2 regions of the Anoxybacillus sp. EFIL genome follow, and region 2 is predicted to be linked to the other one. Evidence: a T-box and tRNA genes for the amino acid it is inferred to sense, from the RefSeq annotation. Region 2 holds a T-box; the other holds one or more tRNA genes.

Region 1 (9,708 bases), on a different contig from region 2:
GAAATTGTTCTTTTTTCACTGTGTCTGATATATTTTCAAAATGATCGAACGTCCAATTTTTCATTTCCTTCATAAATTTATAAATGTCCGAATGATGTGTCATCCCGTAATGTTGTGCATCTTTATGAATAAAAATATAACGCGGCTGAACAACTGTTCCATAATCGACCGCAACATTGCTGACAGGGACGTTTTGAATGTATTTTGCGTTTTCAATGAAGTCATATTTCGGCTGATACGTCCATAAACTCCACGTTAAAAAAACGCTCGTACATACAAGAATCGTCAATACAATCGATTTAATCGTTTCGTATCTCATCATTTTCATCCTTTTTTCTGTTGTTCAATCGGCAAAGTAAAGTAAATCGTTGTCCCTTTCCGTTCTTGACTTTCAGCCCAAATACGCCCACCATGTGCAACGACAACTTCTTTTGCAATCGCAAGACCTAGCCCTGTTCCACCGAGCTTCCGCGAGCGTGCCTTGTCGACACGGTAAAAGCGCTCAAAAATTTTCGATAAATCCGATTTAGGAATGCCCACCCCTTCATCTTTCACACTTACTTCAATATGCTCCTCTTTTTTCTTTACGCGAAACGTAATTTTTCCTCCTTGCGGAGAGTATTTCAAGGCGTTAGAAATAATGTTATCAAGCACTTGTGTAATTTTATCTTCGTCCATATGAACAAAGATTTTTTCGTCTGGAAAGTCTCGAACGAACGACACGTTTTCTTTTTTCGTTAGTTCAAATCGATCGATCACTTTATGAAAATATGGAATAAAATGAACGCGTGTCTTTTTCAATTTGTAGTCTTTACTGTCGAGCTTAGAAAGCTGCAACAAATCGTTGACGAGACGAATCATTCGTTCTGTTTCATTTTGTGTCACTTCAATAAACCGTGGGGCAATTTCCTCATCGCGCCACGCCCCGTCTGCGAGCGCCTCTAAATAACTGCGCATTGTCGTTAACGGTGTCCGTAGTTCATGTGATACATTGGCAACGAATTCTCGACGATCGCGGTCAATTTTCTCGTGTTCTGTAATATCGTGCAACACAACGATTAAACCGTTTACAAACCCTTTTTCTTTTTGAATAACAGATAAAGAAGCACGTAAAATGTACATTTCTTCCTCTGTACTAAAATCTAAAATTAACGTTTCACGCTCTTCAAGCAGCGTTTCAAATGTGTATTGTTCATCTAATCCTAATACGCTCACAATAGGAGCAGACAACACTGTTTCACGTGAAACATTTAAAATGTTTAGCGCTGCATCATTAATTAAAATAATTCTCCCTTTTCTATCTGTTGCAATTACACCATCCGTCATATGCGTTAATACCGATTCTAACTTGCGGCGCTCTCCTTCGGTCGTCGCTTGCGCTTCTTGCAATTTTTTCGTTAAGTTGTTAAAGCTAAGCGCAAGTTGGCCAATTTCATCATACCCATATACTTTTACTTTCCGTGAAAAATTACCTTTGGCCATCGCTAATGCTTGTTTACGCATATCTGAAATTGGACGCGTAATCGTTTGCGCTAGTAAAATGCCTAGCAACGCTGTAATGACTAAAGCGATTCCTGTTCCGGTCGCTAAAATGTTATTAATTTGCCTCATCTGTGCAAAAACATTTTCCATCGAGGCGATAACATAAATAGCCCCTTTTATTTCGTTCTTTAATTTAATTGGAGTCGAGGAAATATACATGCGATGACCTGTTTTCGGGTCGACAAGCATTTTTTCTGTCATTTCGCCCGCGACTAACGTTCGTTTAATTAGTAAATCTGTCGTACGTTTTCCGACAATATTTTGATTGTATGGGTTCGATGTTCCTAATACTTTACTTTTATTATCAATAACGCGCACTTCAGAAATATCTTGTGACACGAAATCTTGTAAAATCGCGCGAATTTCTTCTTCGATTGTAGGGCTTTTTTTATCGCGTTCTTTATTCATTTCTTGTTCAATATTATAAGCAAGCAAAATTACGCGCTCATTCAAAGAGTTTTTAAAGTTTTCAACGAGTTGCGCTTCTAATTGGCGCACGAAATAAGCCCCGATAATTTGCATCGCAATTAAAATAAGCAAAATGTAAATCAAGGCAAATTTCACGTGAATTGATTGGAATATACTTACTTTTCTCATGCGGTTACTCCTGTTCCGGATTTCGTAAATAATATCCTACCCCTCGTCTCGTCACGATCCACGTCGGATGCGAAGGGTTGTCCTCAATTTTTTCACGCAAACGTCGAACCGTTACATCAACGGTACGCACATCGCCAAAATAATCGTATCCCCATACCGTTTGAAGTAAATGTTCACGTGTCATCACTTGACCGATATGTTTCGCTAAGTAGTGAAGAAGTTCAAACTCGCGGTGAGTTAATTCAATTTCCTCGCCTCGTTTAGATACAATATAAGCGTCTGGATGAATGGTGAGCGAACCAATTTTTATTTCGCTCATTTCCTTTACATCTTGTTCTTGTCTTTGTTGATGGCGACGCAAATTAGCTTTCACGCGCGCCAGCAACTCGCGCGTGCTAAATGGTTTCGTGACATAATCGTCCGCACCGAGCTCTAGTCCAAGCACTTTATCAATTTCAGAATCTTTCGCTGTCAACATAATGATCGGCATATCGTATTTTTTACGAATTTCGCGGCATACTTCCATACCATCTTTTTGCGGAAGCATAATATCTAATAAAATTAAATCGGGTTGAATATCTTCTACTTTTTGTAATGCCTCCACACCGTCGTACGCACAATATACGTCATATCCTTCTTTTCTTAAATTAAATTGCAAAATGTCAGCAATCGGCTTTTCATCATCAACAACTAAAATTTTTTTCTCCATTTATGTTCACTCCCCCAAAAAGGCGTATTTACATATAGTGTACCATGTCACTATTATAAAATAAAAAAGCATAGACACATATACGTATCTATGCTTACAAGTGGCTCGGGACGGAATCGAACCGCCGACACAAGGATTTTCAGTCCTTTGCTCTACCGACTGAGCTACCGAGCCATATGAATTGTAGCTTCACACTTTATTTATTCAAAAACATAACGTCCTTCGTCCCGCTCTCGGTTTGCTCACTCAAGATGTGGCTCGAGCGGTACGCTGGTGCCTTATCAATGAAGTCAATTCGAGCGTGCTAATAAAAAAAATGGCGGTTCCGACGGGATTCGAACCCGCGATCTCCTGCGTGACAGGCAGGCATGTTAACCCCTACACCACGGAACCGTATTGTAACAGACATCTATTATTTTATTATATAATTAGTAATAAGGCAATAGTTTTTTTAAAAAAACGTCGACGAACGGGTCATCGACGTTTTTTCTTATGCATATACGTTACGGACAACATTCGTTTGAGAACGGTCTGGCCCGACAGAGAAAATAGAAAGTGGAATGCCTGTCAATTGCGAAATGCGTTCAACGTAATGGCGTGCGTTAGCTGGAAGTTCGTCTAAGCTTTTTACGCCAGTAATATCTTCTGTCCACCCTGGCAATTCTTCATATACAGGTTCGCATTCCGCTAGCACTTTTAAGCTTGCAGGAAACTCTTCTATGATCTGTCCTTTATATCGATAAGCGATGCAAATTTTTAACGTCTCAATACCTGTTAATACATCGATTGAGTTTAAAGATAAATCTGTAATCCCACTAACTCGGCGTGCATGGCGAACAACAACGCTATCGAACCAACCGACACGACGTGGGCGCCCTGTCGTCGTTCCATACTCGCGGCCTACTTCACGAATGCGGTCACCGATTTCATTGTTTAACTCCGTTGGAAACGGACCGTCACCGACACGTGTTGTATATGCTTTAGCTACACCAACAACATGTTTAATTTTTGTCGGACCAACACCTGCACCAATCGTTACCCCACCAGCCACAGGGTTAGATGAAGTAACGAACGGATACGTTCCTTGGTCAATATCTAACATGACGCCTTGGGCGCCTTCAAATAAAACACGACGTCCTTCATCGAGCGCATCGTTTAATACGACGGACGTATCGCAAACATACTTTGCGATTTGTTGCCCATATTCATAATATTCATCAAGAATGTGTTCTAGTTTAAATCCTTCAATACCGTACACTTTTTCAAAAAGTACGTTTTTCTCCGCTAAATTACGGGCTAATTTTTCTTCAAATACTTCACGATCAAGCAAATCTGCGATGCGGATGCCGACACGTGCCGCTTTATCCATATAAGCAGGGCCAATTCCTTTTTTCGTCGTTCCGATTTTATTAGCCCCTTTTCGTTCTTCTTCTACTTCATCAAGCTTTAAATGATAAGGCAAAATCACATGGGCACGGTTGCTGATGCGCAAATTTTCCGTGCTTACACCACGCTCGTGTAAATACGCTAATTCTTGCACAAGCGCTTTCGGATCAACAACCATTCCGTTTCCAATGACACAAATTTTATCTTTATAAAAAATGCCAGAAGGAATTAAATGTAATTTATACTTTTCGCCGTTAAATACAATTGTATGTCCGGCGTTATTTCCACCTTGATATCGTGCAATCACTTCCGCATGTTGTGATAAAAAGTCTGTAATTTTTCCCTTTCCTTCATCGCCCCATTGTGTTCCAACAACAACAACTGAAGACATGGCGAGCACCTCCGCTTCATCAATTCCAAACAAAGTAAGTGTACCAAATCAACTACGAAAAATCAATAAAAAACCGAACGTTTATATATGATTTTATGTTTTTTATTCGTATTCAATTAAGCTCCCGGCGGAACGTTTGCATCATCGAAGCGGCGCTCTAAGTTGACAAACTTGTTATACTCTTTAACAAAAGCAAGCTGTACAGTACCAACCGGACCGTTCCGTTGTTTTGCGATAATAATTTCAATGATGTTTTTGTTTTCCGATTCTTTATCGTAATAATCATCGCGATATAAAAAAGCAACAATATCCGCATCTTGCTCAATACTTCCCGATTCACGCAAGTCAGACATCATCGGGCGTTTATCTTGGCGCTGCTCTACGCTACGAGAAAGCTGTGATAAAGCAATGACAGGAACATCTAATTCACGAGCTAATGCTTTTAATGAGCGAGAAATTTCCGATACTTCTTGTTGACGATTTTCGCGGTTTCGTCCACTTCCTTGGATAAGCTGTAAGTAGTCGATTAATACCATTCCAAGTCCTTGTTCTTGTTTTAAGCGACGACACTTGGCACGAATTTCACTTACGCGAATGTTCGGCGTATCATCAATAAAAATACCAGCATTCGAAAGGCTTCCCATCGCCATCGTCAACTTTCCCCAGTCTTCCGGTGTCAGTTTGCCCGTCCGCAAGTTTTGAGCGTTAATGTTTCCTTCCGCACAAAGCATACGCATCACAAGCTGTTGCGCTCCCATTTCTAAGCTGAAAATGGCCACATTCTCACCTGTACGCGTCGCCACATTTTGCGCAATATTTAATGCAAATGCCGTCTTCCCGACAGATGGACGAGCAGCAACAATAATAAAATCGCTTCGTTGAAATCCAGCCGTCATTCGATCAAGCTCAATAAAACCGGTTGGGATTCCGGTGATTTCACCTTTACGATTATGGAGCATTTCAATATTGTCATATGCTTGAACGAGCACATCTTTTATATTTTGAAATCCGCTCGTATTTTTTCGTTGCGATACTTCTAAAATTTTTCGCTCCGCTTCATTTAACACATCTTCTACTTCATCTTCCCGCGTATAACCGTCTTGAGCAATAGATGTAGCTGTACGAATTAAACGGCGTAAAATAGATTTTTCTTCTACAATTTTCGCATAATATTGTACGTTTGCCGCCGTCGGAACAGCATTCGCTAGCTCGGTTAAGTATGAAACGCCTCCTATTTCTTCAAGGGCATTCGCATCTGCTAGTTCAGATGTAACGGTTACTAAATCGACTGGTTCACCACGATCAGATAGTTGCAACATCGTTCGGAAAATTTTTTGATGGGCAGCTCGATAAAAATCTTCGGGAATTAATATTTCTGAAGCGGTCGTGAGCGCGGATGGCTCCAATAAAATCGCTCCGAGCACAGCTTGCTCAGCTTCAATATTTTGTGGGGGGAGTCGATCAGCAAATACGTCGTTCATATACGCTCACCATCCTTTCTCATAAGAAAAATGTGATTATATGCACGGAAAAAAATCCGGCATAAAATCACATTTCATTACTTTTGCTCTTGCACATGTACTTTTAATGTTGCAGTCACTTCTGGATGAAGCTTAATTGGTACATTCGTATATCCTAGCGCTCGAATCGCATCATCTAATTCAATTTTCCGTTTATCAATCTTAATGTCATGTTGTTGCTGGAGCGCCTCAGCAATTTGTTTGCTTGTGATCGAACCGAATAAACGACCTCCCTCACCAGCTTTCGCAAACAACTCGACTGTCAACGTATCCATTTTTTCTTTCAATTGTTTTGCGCGAGCTAATTCTTCTTCCGCTTCTTTCTTTTGTTTATTTTTTTGCGCTTCTAACGCTTTTAAGTTCGCTGGAGTTGCTTCAATCGCCAGCCCTTGTTTAAATAAAAAGTTTTGCGCATAACCATCAGCAACGTTTTTTACTTCTCCTTTTTTCCCTTTTCCTTTCACGTCTTTTAAAAAGATGACTTTCATGTTTCTTTACCTCCTTCAATATATTCTCGAATGGCTGCTCGCAATCGTTTTTCCGCTTCGTCAATCGTTACATTGGCAAGCTGAGTCGCAGCATTCGTCAAATGGCCTCCGCCATCAAGCTTTTCCATAATTAACTGAACGTTGACATCTCCTAATGAACGAGCGCTAATTCCAATCGTTTGATCGTTTCGCTTCGAGATGACAAACGAAGCGACAACGCCATGCAAAGATAATAACGTATCCGCTGCTTGGGCAATTAAAACAGGGTCATACGTTTCGTTCACATTTCCTTTCGCAATCGCGAAACCGTGTTCATCGATGATAGCGTTCTCAATTATTTTAGCACGTTTAACGTAATGCTCAATATTTTCTTTTAACAATTTTTGGACAAGTGTTGTATCCGCCCCTTGCGCACGTAAATATGAAGCGGCATCGAACGTCCGCGATCCTGTGCGCAACGTAAAACTTTTCGTATCAACAACAATGCCAGCTAATAAAGCTGTCGCCTCAAGCATAGAAAGCTTCGAACGTTTCGGTTGGTATTCTAACAATTCCGTCACTAATTCTGACGTTGATGACGCATACGGTTCCATATAAACGAGAATCGGATCTTGAATGAATTCTTCACCGCGACGATGATGATCAATGACTACAACCCGATCTAGTCGCAACAATAACCGTTCCTCAATCACTAGGGAAGGTTTATGTGTATCTACGACAACAAGCAACGTATCTTCTGTCGCTAACTCTAATGCTTGCTCAGGAGAAATAAAGCGAGACCAAAGTTCCGTCTGCTTTTTCACTTCCTCAAGCAACCGTTGTACTCCAGAGTCAATACGGCTCGTATCAATAATAATAAACGCTTCCTTTTGATTCATTTGGGCTACTTTTAAAATACCGATGGCAGCACCAATGGCGTCCATATCGGGATATTTATGTCCCATAATAAACACTTGCTCACTTTCTAAAATGAGCTCTTTTAGCGCATGCGATATGACACGGGCTCGGACTCTTGTCCGTTTCTCCATCGGATTCGTTTTCCCACCGTAAAATTTCACTTTGCCATTTGGTTGTTTAATCGCTACTTGGTCGCCACCACGCCCAAGCGCTAAATCTAAACTTGACTGAGCCAATGCCCCTAATTCCGGCAAAGAAGGAGAGTTTGTTCCAATACCGATACTTAACGTTAACGGCACATGATTTTTCGCTGTTTGTTCACGCACCTCATCTAAAACGGAAAATTTATTTTTCTCGAGCTGTTGTAAAATATGTTCGTTTAACACAGCGACAAATCGATCTGACGACGTCCGTTTTAAAAATAACCCATATTCGCTTGCCCATCTGTTTAAAATGGACGTCACTTGACTATTGAGCTGGCTTTTCTTTTGATCGTCCATCCCTTGCGTCACATCATCGTAATTGTCGAGAAAAATGACGCCTAATACGATTTTTTCTTGCTCGTATTTTTTCTCTAGTTCTGCTTGTTCAGTAATGTCAAAAAAGTAAAGTAACCGCTCTTCTCGACGAATGATTACTTTAAACGTTCGGTCATGTAACGTAATGACTTCTTCTGTCGCTTCTTTTTTCATTAACGGAACGAGTTGCTCAGCAACATCATATAACGATTGGCCGACTAACGTATCGACTCCAAAACAAGAGGATAAAAAGGTGTTTGTCCACTCGATTTCTAACTCATCGTTAATGAGCATAATGCCAATTGGCATACCCATTAACGCTTCTTCGCCAACTTTTTTAATGCGGTAAGAAAGAGTAGAAATATAATCTTCAATTTCCTCTTGGGCGACTTTATACGATCGAAATACGTGGAATAACGTAGGTCCAAGGAGCACAGCAGCAACTATCCCAATTACCCATTCAAAGTACGTCACGATAACAAGCAATATGAACGTAATACCGATCAAAACATACAAGGGATAGCGATGCCTCTGCTTTTCATACAAACTGGACATGAACGTCAGCTCCTTGCGTCATTAATCTTTCAACCTCTTTCGCAAATCAAATCCTAAATCAATTATACCTAATATTCGCACGAGGTGAAGTAAAAAAGGGAAAAATAGAGATAGAACAACAATCGCAATAGCGCCTTTACGTCCCATATGTTTATGATGCATCCAGTAGAAAATGAACGAGAACCCTTGGATCATCATAAGCAACTGTAAAATTTGAAATAAATTGATGAGCGCAACATAAAGAAATGAGCCGTGCCCGATCGGAAAAAATAATAAAAGCATTGTCGCTAAATAGTACCACAATAAGCTTTTTGGTAAAACGAGTTCCCGGAACGGTTGCCAGTTGCCAATCGGCATATTTAATCGCTTTAAAATAGGCAAAGCAGCTTGTTGAGTAATCCAAGCAAAACATGCAGCAGCGAAAACGAACGCAGTCGGCAATAAATCGATGACAACGTCCATCGTTTGTTTCATCGTTTTTTCAAATTGTTCGTTTGCTGGTTGCCCGATTGTTTCTAATATGGTTTGTGCACTTTGAAATGATTGTTGCATAATTTCTTCAATTTGTTTGCCAATGTGAATGTCAAAAAACAAAACAGAACTCGCATAAATGATGATCATACTGACTAAAAAAGAGAGCGTACCAACGAGTAAAACCGCGTATTTCCCACCGTGTTTTCGCCATACATGCCCCATGGCTACTCCGCTACTTGCAAACATAAACGTCATCGGAACAGAGAAAAGTGAACCGAACCAAATGGACGGAATAAATGATGTAGCAAGTAAAAATAAACCATTTTTATATGTATGGCGCATCGTAAATAAAAGAAATGGAATCGCTAAAAAAAACGTAGCAACCATCCCGAATACAGGCATATATAAACTAAGTAAAAGGAGCACAGTAAAAATGGCGAGTTGCACAGCCCCTTCTGTTAATACACGCGCGTTTTTCACTTTTTTCCCTCCTCGAAAACAAAAAGCAGTAAGGCTCCGTCCCCCTTACTGCTTTTCTTTTTATTCGCCCGCAACGTATGGTAATAAAGCCATTTGACGAGCACGCTTGATTGCAATTGTTAATTTACGTTGATATTTTGCGCTCGTACCT
Region 2 (9,708 bases):
GTCTGTTTCATCCGATAAACTAAGTAATACGTATCATTCCCTAAAAACAGATCCATGATGCCAATACTAGCATCATGGATACTCATTACTTAGAGAAATGGACGAGCCATTCCATATATTCCAACTACAACACATAATAATCCGCCAACAAAATACAAAATTTTAATAAGCCAAAAATTAAAAGATATAGGCAATGGGGTTATATATTTAAGACGACTAAAAGTTTTGCTATGAAAAAATCTTTGTCGTGTTGTGTAAAAAAACATCCAAATCCCAAAAATTCCAACTGAAAAATTAAATATAGACCAGTAAAAATCCTCCTCCATTAAATTCTACTCCCTCTATAAATGTTGATATATCAACGGTTGTAGCCGTTCCGGGGGTGTCAAAAAAATATTTTTCGACAAAGTTTCTAATATTATTTCTTAAATATGTGTATATCTTACATTGACTGGGTACGCTTCGCGGCCACTACTGGTTAAATTTGGTTGTAGTGAGGGAAGCGTATGTGATGCACCTTGGATCCCTGCATCGCTGATGATGACGAACCCTCCCATGTCTCTTGGCATCCTTGTGCCTACATTCCTTCGTTCGGTCTAGTCATCAGGCAGAGGCCGGCTAAGCTCCTTTAGGGACTCAAGGTCGAATGGATGATATCGCGCCAGCTTCTCCGTGTCATCCTTGTTGTCTAGAGAATCGAGACTATAGGCATCAAGCAGCCGTTTCGAGGCCAAAGATGTCCTGCATCATTCACTTCACGTCAAACGCCTGTCGTTTCGTACACACCGCATGCAGTACCTTCAGTAATTTTCCGCATAACACTACAATGGATTGCTTCTTCCGCAACGGATTATCGGGCCGTGTCGTGTAATAATCATGTAACTGTCGAAACGCTTCGTTGTGGCGGATCATCGGCATCATCACGCGGAAGAGGAGGGCGCGCAACCGCCTTCTTCCACGCTTCGAGATCCGTTTTTTCCCTTTGTGTTGGCCGGAGGAATGCTCCCGCAGTGTCAGGCCCGCAAGTTTCAATAATTGGCGCGGATCCTGATAGTGGGAAAAACTCCCGATTTCCGATAACAGTTCCACGATAGTCGCATCCCCTAAGCCCGGAACCGTTTTGAGCCATTCGTATTCCACGGATGTTTGCACAAGTTCCGTTAGTTGCTGGGTCAGTGCCTCGATTTCTTCCTCCAATTGGCGGTACCGGCGGACAAGTGTGGCAATTTCGATACGGGCCATCTGTTGTCCTTCCGTTACGCCAATGGAGTGTTGAGCCAATTCCATCAACTTCTTCGCTTTCGGTTTTTGTGGCGATTGTAATCCCTCACTTTGCCGGTAAAGGGCCAGCACCTCTTCTAGTTCTTTTCCTGCCAGATCACTCGGAAATGGCGTATATTCCAGCACCGCGAGCGCCATTTTCCCAAACGACGGAAAGACTTGCGTAAATTCCGGAAAATACCGATCGAGCCAGTGAATCATCTGATTTCGAACCGCTCCCTGCTCTTCCACGAGTTTGGATCGAAACGTCGCCCCTGCGCGCAGTTCGGCCTCCATCCCTTTCAGAATACGAGGATAGCTGAATCGGCCGTCTTTCACTAACCGGGCAATGACGAGCGCGTCTTTCGCATCATGCTTGGTTGGAAGATTGTCGTCTAGCTCTTTGGAGCGCTTCACGTGCATCGGGTTTGTCATCACGAGAGAGATGCCCTTCTCGTCAAGAAAGTAAGCGAGATTGAGCCAATAATATCCCGTTGGCTCGATGCCAACGATCACTTCCGTTTTTTCAAATTCCTCCATCGCTTTCACGATGCACTGGTACAACCATTCCAACCCTTCTCTGGATTGCGGAACGGGAAACGATTTTTTTTAGCACCCTCCCTCGCTCATCCACAAAGCAGGCATAATGCTTCTTTTTCGCGATATCCATGCCAACGACGGGCGTTTGATCGGTGACTTGATTAATCTTCTTGTTTGAGATAGAATTCATGTATAGTCCTCCTTGGTATCCAAATTAGGGGTCAATTCATCCGATTGACACCCCCGAATCATACCAAGAGGGCTTTTTTTATTCAAGTCCCCGAAAAAACTTCTAACAGGAATGCTCCTTTCGTTTTGATAGTTTGATTACACTTCACTTTTTTCCATTCTTCACCACAAACTTGCTGTCGAACCCCGCCAATTTTGGCGGACTAGATAAAAAACGCCCCCACCGATCCGCCAAGGACATAAAATCCCCCATCCAATGCTTATGCATCAGATGGGGGATTCGTTTTATCCGCGCAATGTGGCGCCGAATTGTTGTTCGACCGCTTTGATGACTTGTTCGTGAACGTTTGTTATTTCTTCATCTGTTAATGTCCGCTCTGGGTCATAGTAACGGAGCGAGAAGGCGATCGATTTTTTGCCTTCTGGAAGGCGGTCTCCTTTATAGACGTCGAAAATCGATACGTCTTTTAATAGTTCGCCGCCTGCTTCGATAATCGCTTTTTGCAACTCACCCGCGACGACATGTTCATCGACAACAAGGGCAATGTCGCGCGTAATGGATGGGAAGCGTGGAATCGCTGTATAGCGAATGTCATCTACTTCCGCCTTCAACAATGCTTCAATGTCTAGTTCAAACACATACGTTTCTTTTAAATCAAATTCTTTTTGTACGACCGGATGAAGCTGACCGACAAAACCGATTGTCTTATGATCTAATAAAATTTCTGCTGTACGCCCTGGGTGAAGGTGCTCGCGTTTGGCTTGCTTATATTCCACGCGGTTCTCTAATCCTAGCAGCGCAAATAAACCGTCTAAAATGCCTTTTGCAACGTAGAAATCGACCGCTTTTTTCTCTCCTTGCCATACATGCGCATGCCATACTCCTGTCAAGACACCGGCTAACCGCTCTTTTTCGTTTGGCAACTCGTTTGCATTCGTTGCTAAATATACCGAACCGATTTCGTATAGCGCTACGTTTTCGACTTGGCGAGCACGGTTGTAGCTTGCAGCTTCAAGCAAGTGTGGCACTAAACTTTGCCGCAAGACGCTTCGTTCTTCACTCATTGGCAATGCCAAACGGATCGGTTCCGCCGTTTCAAGCGCAAACATCGTCGCTTTCGCCTCGTTTGTGAGCGAGTACGTAATTGCTTGGAACAAGCCCGCATCTTCTAAATAACGGCGTACTTTACGACGCTTTGCTTGGTATGGTGTGAGCTTGCCTGGGTTTGCTTCCCCGACTGGAAGAGTTGCTGGCAAGTTGTCATATCCATAAAGACGCGCCACTTCTTCGATGATGTCTTCTTCAATCGCAATATCGCGGCGGCGCGATGGAACAGCAATCGTAAACGTTCCGTTATCTTCTGTGAACGTAAATTGCAAGTTCGTTAAAATGCCTGCCACTTCTTCTTTCGTAATGGTTGTGCCAAGCACATTATTGATACGGTCTAGTGTAATCGTGACAACGACATCTTTTCGTTGCAGTGTGTTCACTTCCACCACGCCGCCAACGACTTCACCGCCAGCATATTCCGCCATTAACATCGCCGCGCGGTCAAGCGCTTCTTTTGTCCGCGCTGGGTCGATGCCTTTTTCAAAACGTGTGCTCGACTCGCTGCGCAACCCATGATCTTTGACCGCTTGGCGAACAATCGGGCTTGCGAAATACGCGGATTCAATAAACACGGTCGTTGTGTCATTTTTTACTTCCGAGTTCGCGCCGCCCATCACACCGGCTAAAGCGACAGGCTCTTTGCCGTTTGTAATGACAAGATGCTCTTCTGTCAGCGTCCGCTCTACATCGTCGAGCGTCACGATCGTTTCACCTGCTTTCGCGCGGCGAACGACAATTTCTTTTGAACCGAGGCGGTCGTAATCAAACGCATGAAGCGGCTGGCCGTACTCAAGTAAAATATAGTTCGTAATATCAACGACGTTATTATGCGGTCGAATGCCGGCTGCCATTAAATGCGCTTGCATCCAAAGCGGAGATGGACCAATTTTCACGTTTTTCACAATACGTCCCGCATATAACGGATTGTCTTCTGGCGCGTCGACGCGTACGGAAATGTAATCATAAACGCTTTCGCTGTTTTCGTGAAGTTCGATTGCCGGCAACTTCACGCTCCGTCCTAAAATAGCCGCTACTTCATAAGCAACGCCAATCATGCTTAAACAATCGGCACGGTTTGGGGTTAATCCTAATTCTAACACTTCGTCATCCAAGTAAAGTAGTTCTAACGCATCCGCTCCGACCGGCGCATCGCTTGGGAAAACGAAAATGCCATCAGCGTATTCTTTCGGCACTAATTTTGATTCCACGCCAAGTTCTTGTAACGAACAAATCATGCCGTTCGATTCCTCACCGCGCAATTTGGCGCGTTTAATTTTGAAATTTCCAGGCAATACCGCACCAACTTTCGCAACGGCAACCTTTTGTCCTTTTGCGACGTTCGGTGCCCCACAAATAATTTGCACCGGCTCTCCTTCACCGATATCAACGAAACATTTGCTTAATTTATCAGCATTCGGATGTTGTTCACGCTCAAGTACATGTCCGATGACGACACCTTGTATTCCTTTATTGCGCACCTCAACACTTTCCACTTCAATGCCTGCTTTTGTGATGCGATCAGCCAATTCTTTTGCCGTAATATTTGTTAAATCAACATATTGTTGTAGCCATTTATATGAAACAAACATCATGCCAACCTCCTTTTACACCCGATTAAATTGTTGCAAGAAACGAACATCGTTTTGATAAAAATGACGAATATCATCAATGCCGTACTTCAACATCGCAATACGCTCTGGCCCCATCCCGAACGCAAAGCCTGTATATTTTTTCGAATCAAATCCCGCCATCTCCAGCACGTTCGGATGAACCATCCCAGCACCTAAAATTTCAATCCAGCCAGTACCTTTACATACTCCGCATCCGTGTCCGCCGCAATTAAAACATGACACATCAACTTCGACCGACGGCTCAGTAAATGGGAAAAAGCTCGGGCGGAAACGAATGTCGCGGTCTTCACCAAACATTTTGCGAGCAAACTCGCGCAACGTTCCTTTTAGGTCGCTCATGCGAATATGTTCATCAACGACAAGCCCTTCAATTTGCGTAAATTGATGCGAATGTGTTGCATCGTCGTTGTCGCGGCGATACACTTTTCCCGGGCAAATGATTTTTACTGGACCGCGTCCTTGATGCTTTTCCATCGTGCGTGCTTGCACAGGTGACGTATGCGTGCGCAATAAAATTTCCTCTGTAATATAAAAGGAATCTTGCATATCGCGCGCAGGATGACCTTTTGGCAAATTGAGCGCTTCAAAGTTGTAATAGTCTTTTTCGACTTCCGGTCCTTCGGCAATCGTATAGCCCATGCCGATAAATAAATCTTCAATTTCTTCAATGACGCGCGTCAACGGATGATGATTCCCGCGTCTAATCGGGCGTCCTGGAAGTGTCACATCAATCGCTTCCGCTGCTAGTTTTTTCTCGACTTCTGCTTGTTCAAGCGTTGCTTGCTTTGCTTCAAGCGCTGTTTGAATCGCTTCGCGCACTTCGTTCACAAGCGCTCCCATCACAGGACGCTCTTCAGGAGACAATGCCCCCATGCCGCGCAGCACTTCTGTAATTGGGCCTTTTTTGCCGAGATATGCGACGCGCACGTCATTGAGCGCTTTTAAATCGTTTGCCTGTTCAATTTTTTCAAGTGCTTCTTGTTGAAGCTGTTGTAACCGCTCCTTCATAAAAACCCTCCTCTGATCTATATAAATAAAAAAACTCGCCCCTCACATAAGGGACGAGTGCACTCGCGGTACCACCCTTGTTAGCTATGCCGTTCGCATAGCTCACTTCATTCAGATAACGGCTTCCACCGGAACGCCTTTACATTTTGCATATGCAAAATGGTCCAAGCGTCAACTCCCGAGGTGAATTCACTTGCTTCTACCATAAAAACGCTCGCAGTCTATGGCGTTTTCTCCCTGAATGGCGATCGGCAAGCTACTCTTCTCGATCATCGTCTTTTCATCATGAAATTCTTCATTTATTATAAGCAAATGTGCCATCAGGTGCAAGGTAATCGTACAAACATACGTTTATTTTTTCTGTAAATGATACAGTAAAATGCCTGTCGCAATGGCGACGTTTAATGATTCCGCTTTCCCGTAAATCGGCACGTATAAGTTCGTTGTCGTCTGTTTTAGCCATTGCTCATTCACTCCGCTCCCTTCGTTGCCAACAATTAATGCAAACGATGACGAAGGAGCGACAGAACGATAGTCTACCCCATGTTGAAGCGATGTGCCATAAATAGGAATATGCCTATTTTGAAAGCGGGCGATCCATTGCCCGATATCTTCTTTTATAACAGGGAAATGAAACAGTGAGCCTTGCGTGGCACGAATGACTTTTGCGTTGTATATATCTGCGCTTCCCTCTCCAACAACAACAGCGTCTATTCCTGCGGCATCTGCGGTGCGAATAATCGTCCCGACATTCCCCGGATCTTGTACGGCATCAATGAACAATGCGGTTTGTACATCGTCGACGTTCCAATGCAATTGTTTGCATACCGCTGCGATGCCTTGCGGTGTTTCCGTGTCGCTAATTGTTTTCATCACGTCATTTGTCACGATCGTCATCGGAATGTGTGCAACGTTCCAGCTTGCGGGAATAATCGCATGCTCCGCAACAATCAGTTGTTCGATATGAACGCCACTTTTGATTGCCTCTTCGACTAAATGAAATCCTTCAATGAGAAACAATCCAGTTTTGTCGCGTTCTTTTTTCGTTGAAAGTTTTTTCCATTGCTTCACTCGCTCATTTTTTGTTGATTCAATTCGTTTCACTCGTTGTTCCCCCAATGTTTCGCAATAAATTCATCGCGACCTGAAGCAGCGCGGTCTTCTTTATAGTGCTTCGGATTTTTTTTATGGTAATTTTGATGATAGTCTTCTGCTGGATAAAACGTTGTCGCAGGCAAAATTTTGGTGACAATCGGTTTTGAGAAACGTCCACTTTCTTCTAGTTGTTTTTTCGATTGCTCCGCTAATGTTTTTTGCCGCTCATTATGATAAAAAATAGCTGTTCGATATTGCGGACCGCGGTCATGAAATTGCCCGCCATCATCCGTCGGATCAATTTGACACCAATATAACTCTAACAATTTTTCGTACGGAAACACACTCGGATCAAACGTAATTTGCACCGCTTCATAATGCCCTGTCGTCCCTGTTTTCACTTGTTCATATGTCGGATTTTCCACATCACCGCCGGTGTATCCAGAAACGATGCCGTAAATGCCATCAAGCTCTTCAAACGGAGTGACCATGCACCAAAAACAACCTCCAGCAAATGTTGCTTTTTCCATCTTTCTCTCTCCTCTTTTAATGAATAGTAGTTACCATTATAGCAAAAACTACGTACGCAATACATAAAGAATGGAGTGAAAACAATGGACTTCAACTTACGTGGTGCCGTGATGGCAAACGTCGCAAACAGCTCAAAAGACCAATTAGAACATACGATCGTCGATGCGATTCAACAAGGGGAAGAAAAATATTTGCCTGGTCTTGGCGTCTTGTTTGAAGCATTATGGAATCATGCAACAGATGAACAAAAACAATCGATGCTTGCCACATTAGAAGAAGCAGTAAAAAAATAGCCTTCCATGCGAAGGCTATTTCTTGCACAATTTATTTTAAGGGGGGATTTTTATCGTCTAAACGCTTTCAATTTTTTCGACAGTTCCTTTGTTTGTAGGTATATTTCTTTATACATTTCGAAAATTTCTTTATATCTTTCTACAGCTCGGCTATTCGGCTCAACAACTTGTTCTACGTCTTTAAATATACGAGCACAGTGTTCTAAAGATGGGAACCACTTACAACCGTAGGCCGCAATCATCGCAGCTCCCATACTTGGACCTTGTTCATTCTTTAATTTTTCGATTGGTGTAGCGAATATATCTGCTTGAATTTGTAACCACTCTTCACTCTTTGCCCCACCGCCAATCGAAACGACTGTATCCACACGTTTTCCACTCGCTCTAATGATTTCGACAGATTCATTTAAAGAAAACGTAATCCCTTCTAATACAGCGCGCGCAAAATCCCATGATGTATGAATAGCATCCACTCCGATAAAAGAAGCACGAATATCAGCATCTGCATGAGGAGTTCTTTCCCCAACTAAATACGGTGTGAACAATAGTCCGTTCGCTCCAATAGATGATTGATACGCTCGTTTGACAATTTCAGAAAAAGACATGTGATTTAAAAACGTTCGCTTAAACCAATCAAAACTATATCCCGCAGCTAACGTTACACCCATAATATAGTACGAATTTGGTTTTGCGTGATTAAAATAATGTACTTTTCCTCCAAATTCTCTTTCACCAGTTTGTTCAAATGCAAGCACGACACCAGATGTCCCGATACTACACATCGTTTGTCCTTCTTCTAAAATGCCCGCACCAATTGCCCCACATGCGTTGTCTGCTCCACCAGCAAATACTTTTGTATTTTTTGACAATCCGGTTTTTTCTGCTATTTCCGGCAACAATGTACCAACATAATCCGTGGACTCAACTAATGGCGGACATAAATGAATATTAATATCGAGCGCCTGACAAATTTCCTCACTCCACACCTTTTTACTTATGTCTAGGAGCAACGTTCCTGCTGCATCAGAATATTCCATAGCGATATGACCCGTTAGACGCATGCGAACATAATCTTTTGGTAATAAAAACGTACGGACTTGTTTATAAAGATGCGGTTCGTGCTTTTTTACCCATAATAATTTGGGTAACGTAAACCCTTCAAGTGCCCGATTTTTTGTAATGGACAACAACTTATCTCTTCCAACTTTCTCTTCAATTAATCGGCACTCTTCTGTCGTTCTTGTATCGTTCCAAAGAATGGCTGGACGTACAACCTCATTGTTTTCAGATAATAATACTAGCCCATGCATTTGTCCAGAAAAACTGAGTCCGACAATCGAACTGGGATCGACATTTGATACTTGCAACACTTTTCGTAATGCAGTAATCGTTTTTTCTACCCAATCTTCTGGATTTTGCTCGCTATATCCTGAATATGGTTGATAAAGGGGATACGCCTCTGTGCACTCCCCTTTTACTTTTCCAGTCCAGTCAACAAGTAATACTTTAACTGCACTCGTTCCCAAATCGATGCCAATGACGTGTTCCAAGTTCATCCCTCATTTCGTTAACGAGCTACACAAACTTCAAGTAAATATTGGTTAAGCAACGTTTTTAAACGTTCTTGCCGTCCTGAACGATTGGAAATATCGCGAAGATTTAATGCATATGCCTCTAGTGTATGGAAGTCGGCCTTCCCATCAATGATATCCCGGCCAATTCCTTCTGTATAGCTTTTATACCGTTCCTCAACAACTGATTCAAACACACGATCCTCAATTAAACGATACGCCACTTTTAGTCCAATCGCAAAGCTATCCATTCCGGCAATATGGGCGTAGAATAAGTCTTCTGGTTCAAACGAACCGCGTCTTACTTTCGCATCAAAGTTCAATCCGCCTTTTCCGAGTCCGCCATTTTGTAAAATTTCGTACATCGCAAGAGTAGTAGAATACAAGTCTGTTGGGAATTCGTCGGTATCCCAGCCAAGCAACGGGTCGCCTTGGTTGGCATCGACCGAACCGAGCATTCCGTGAATGCGCGCTACGCG

The links. A T-box is a leader RNA that pairs with one kind of tRNA and senses whether it is charged. The one in region 2 lies ahead of pheS (phenylalanine--tRNA ligase subunit alpha), so its partner is inferred to be a tRNA-Phe.
Region 1: it encodes a tRNA-Phe, which carries the amino acid that the T-box ahead of pheS (phenylalanine--tRNA ligase subunit alpha) is inferred to sense. The anticodon was not compared.

Annotation. Positions count from the first base shown of each region.
Region 1 is NZ_SDLH01000006.1:24,009-33,716, reverse strand. Features, by position in the region: gene ES017_RS10190 (YycH family regulatory protein) at 1-319, opposite strand, end outside; gene walK (cell wall metabolism sensor histidine kinase WalK) at 325-2,139, opposite strand; gene yycF (response regulator YycF) at 2,144-2,848, opposite strand; tRNA gene ES017_RS10175 (tRNA-Phe) at 2,950-3,022, opposite strand; tRNA gene ES017_RS10170 (tRNA-Asp) at 3,166-3,241, opposite strand; gene ES017_RS10165 (adenylosuccinate synthase) at 3,339-4,625, opposite strand; gene dnaB (replicative DNA helicase) at 4,742-6,106, opposite strand; gene rplI (50S ribosomal protein L9) at 6,184-6,633, opposite strand; gene ES017_RS10150 (DHH family phosphoesterase) at 6,630-8,603, opposite strand; gene ES017_RS10145 (YybS family protein) at 8,625-9,557, opposite strand; gene rpsR (30S ribosomal protein S18) at 9,618-9,708, opposite strand, start outside.
Region 2 is NZ_SDLH01000002.1:193,959-203,666, reverse strand. Features, by position in the region: partial or broken gene ES017_RS04080 (IS110 family RNA-guided transposase) at 751-1,990, opposite strand; gene pheT (phenylalanine--tRNA ligase subunit beta) at 2,275-4,689, opposite strand; gene pheS (phenylalanine--tRNA ligase subunit alpha) at 4,705-5,739, opposite strand; T-box leader at 5,786-6,021, opposite strand; gene ES017_RS04065 (TrmH family RNA methyltransferase) at 6,091-6,843, opposite strand; gene msrA (peptide-methionine (S)-S-oxide reductase MsrA) at 6,840-7,364, opposite strand; gene sspI (small acid-soluble spore protein SspI) at 7,449-7,658, shown strand; gene xylB (xylulokinase) at 7,709-9,208, opposite strand; gene xylA (xylose isomerase) at 9,226-9,708, opposite strand, start outside.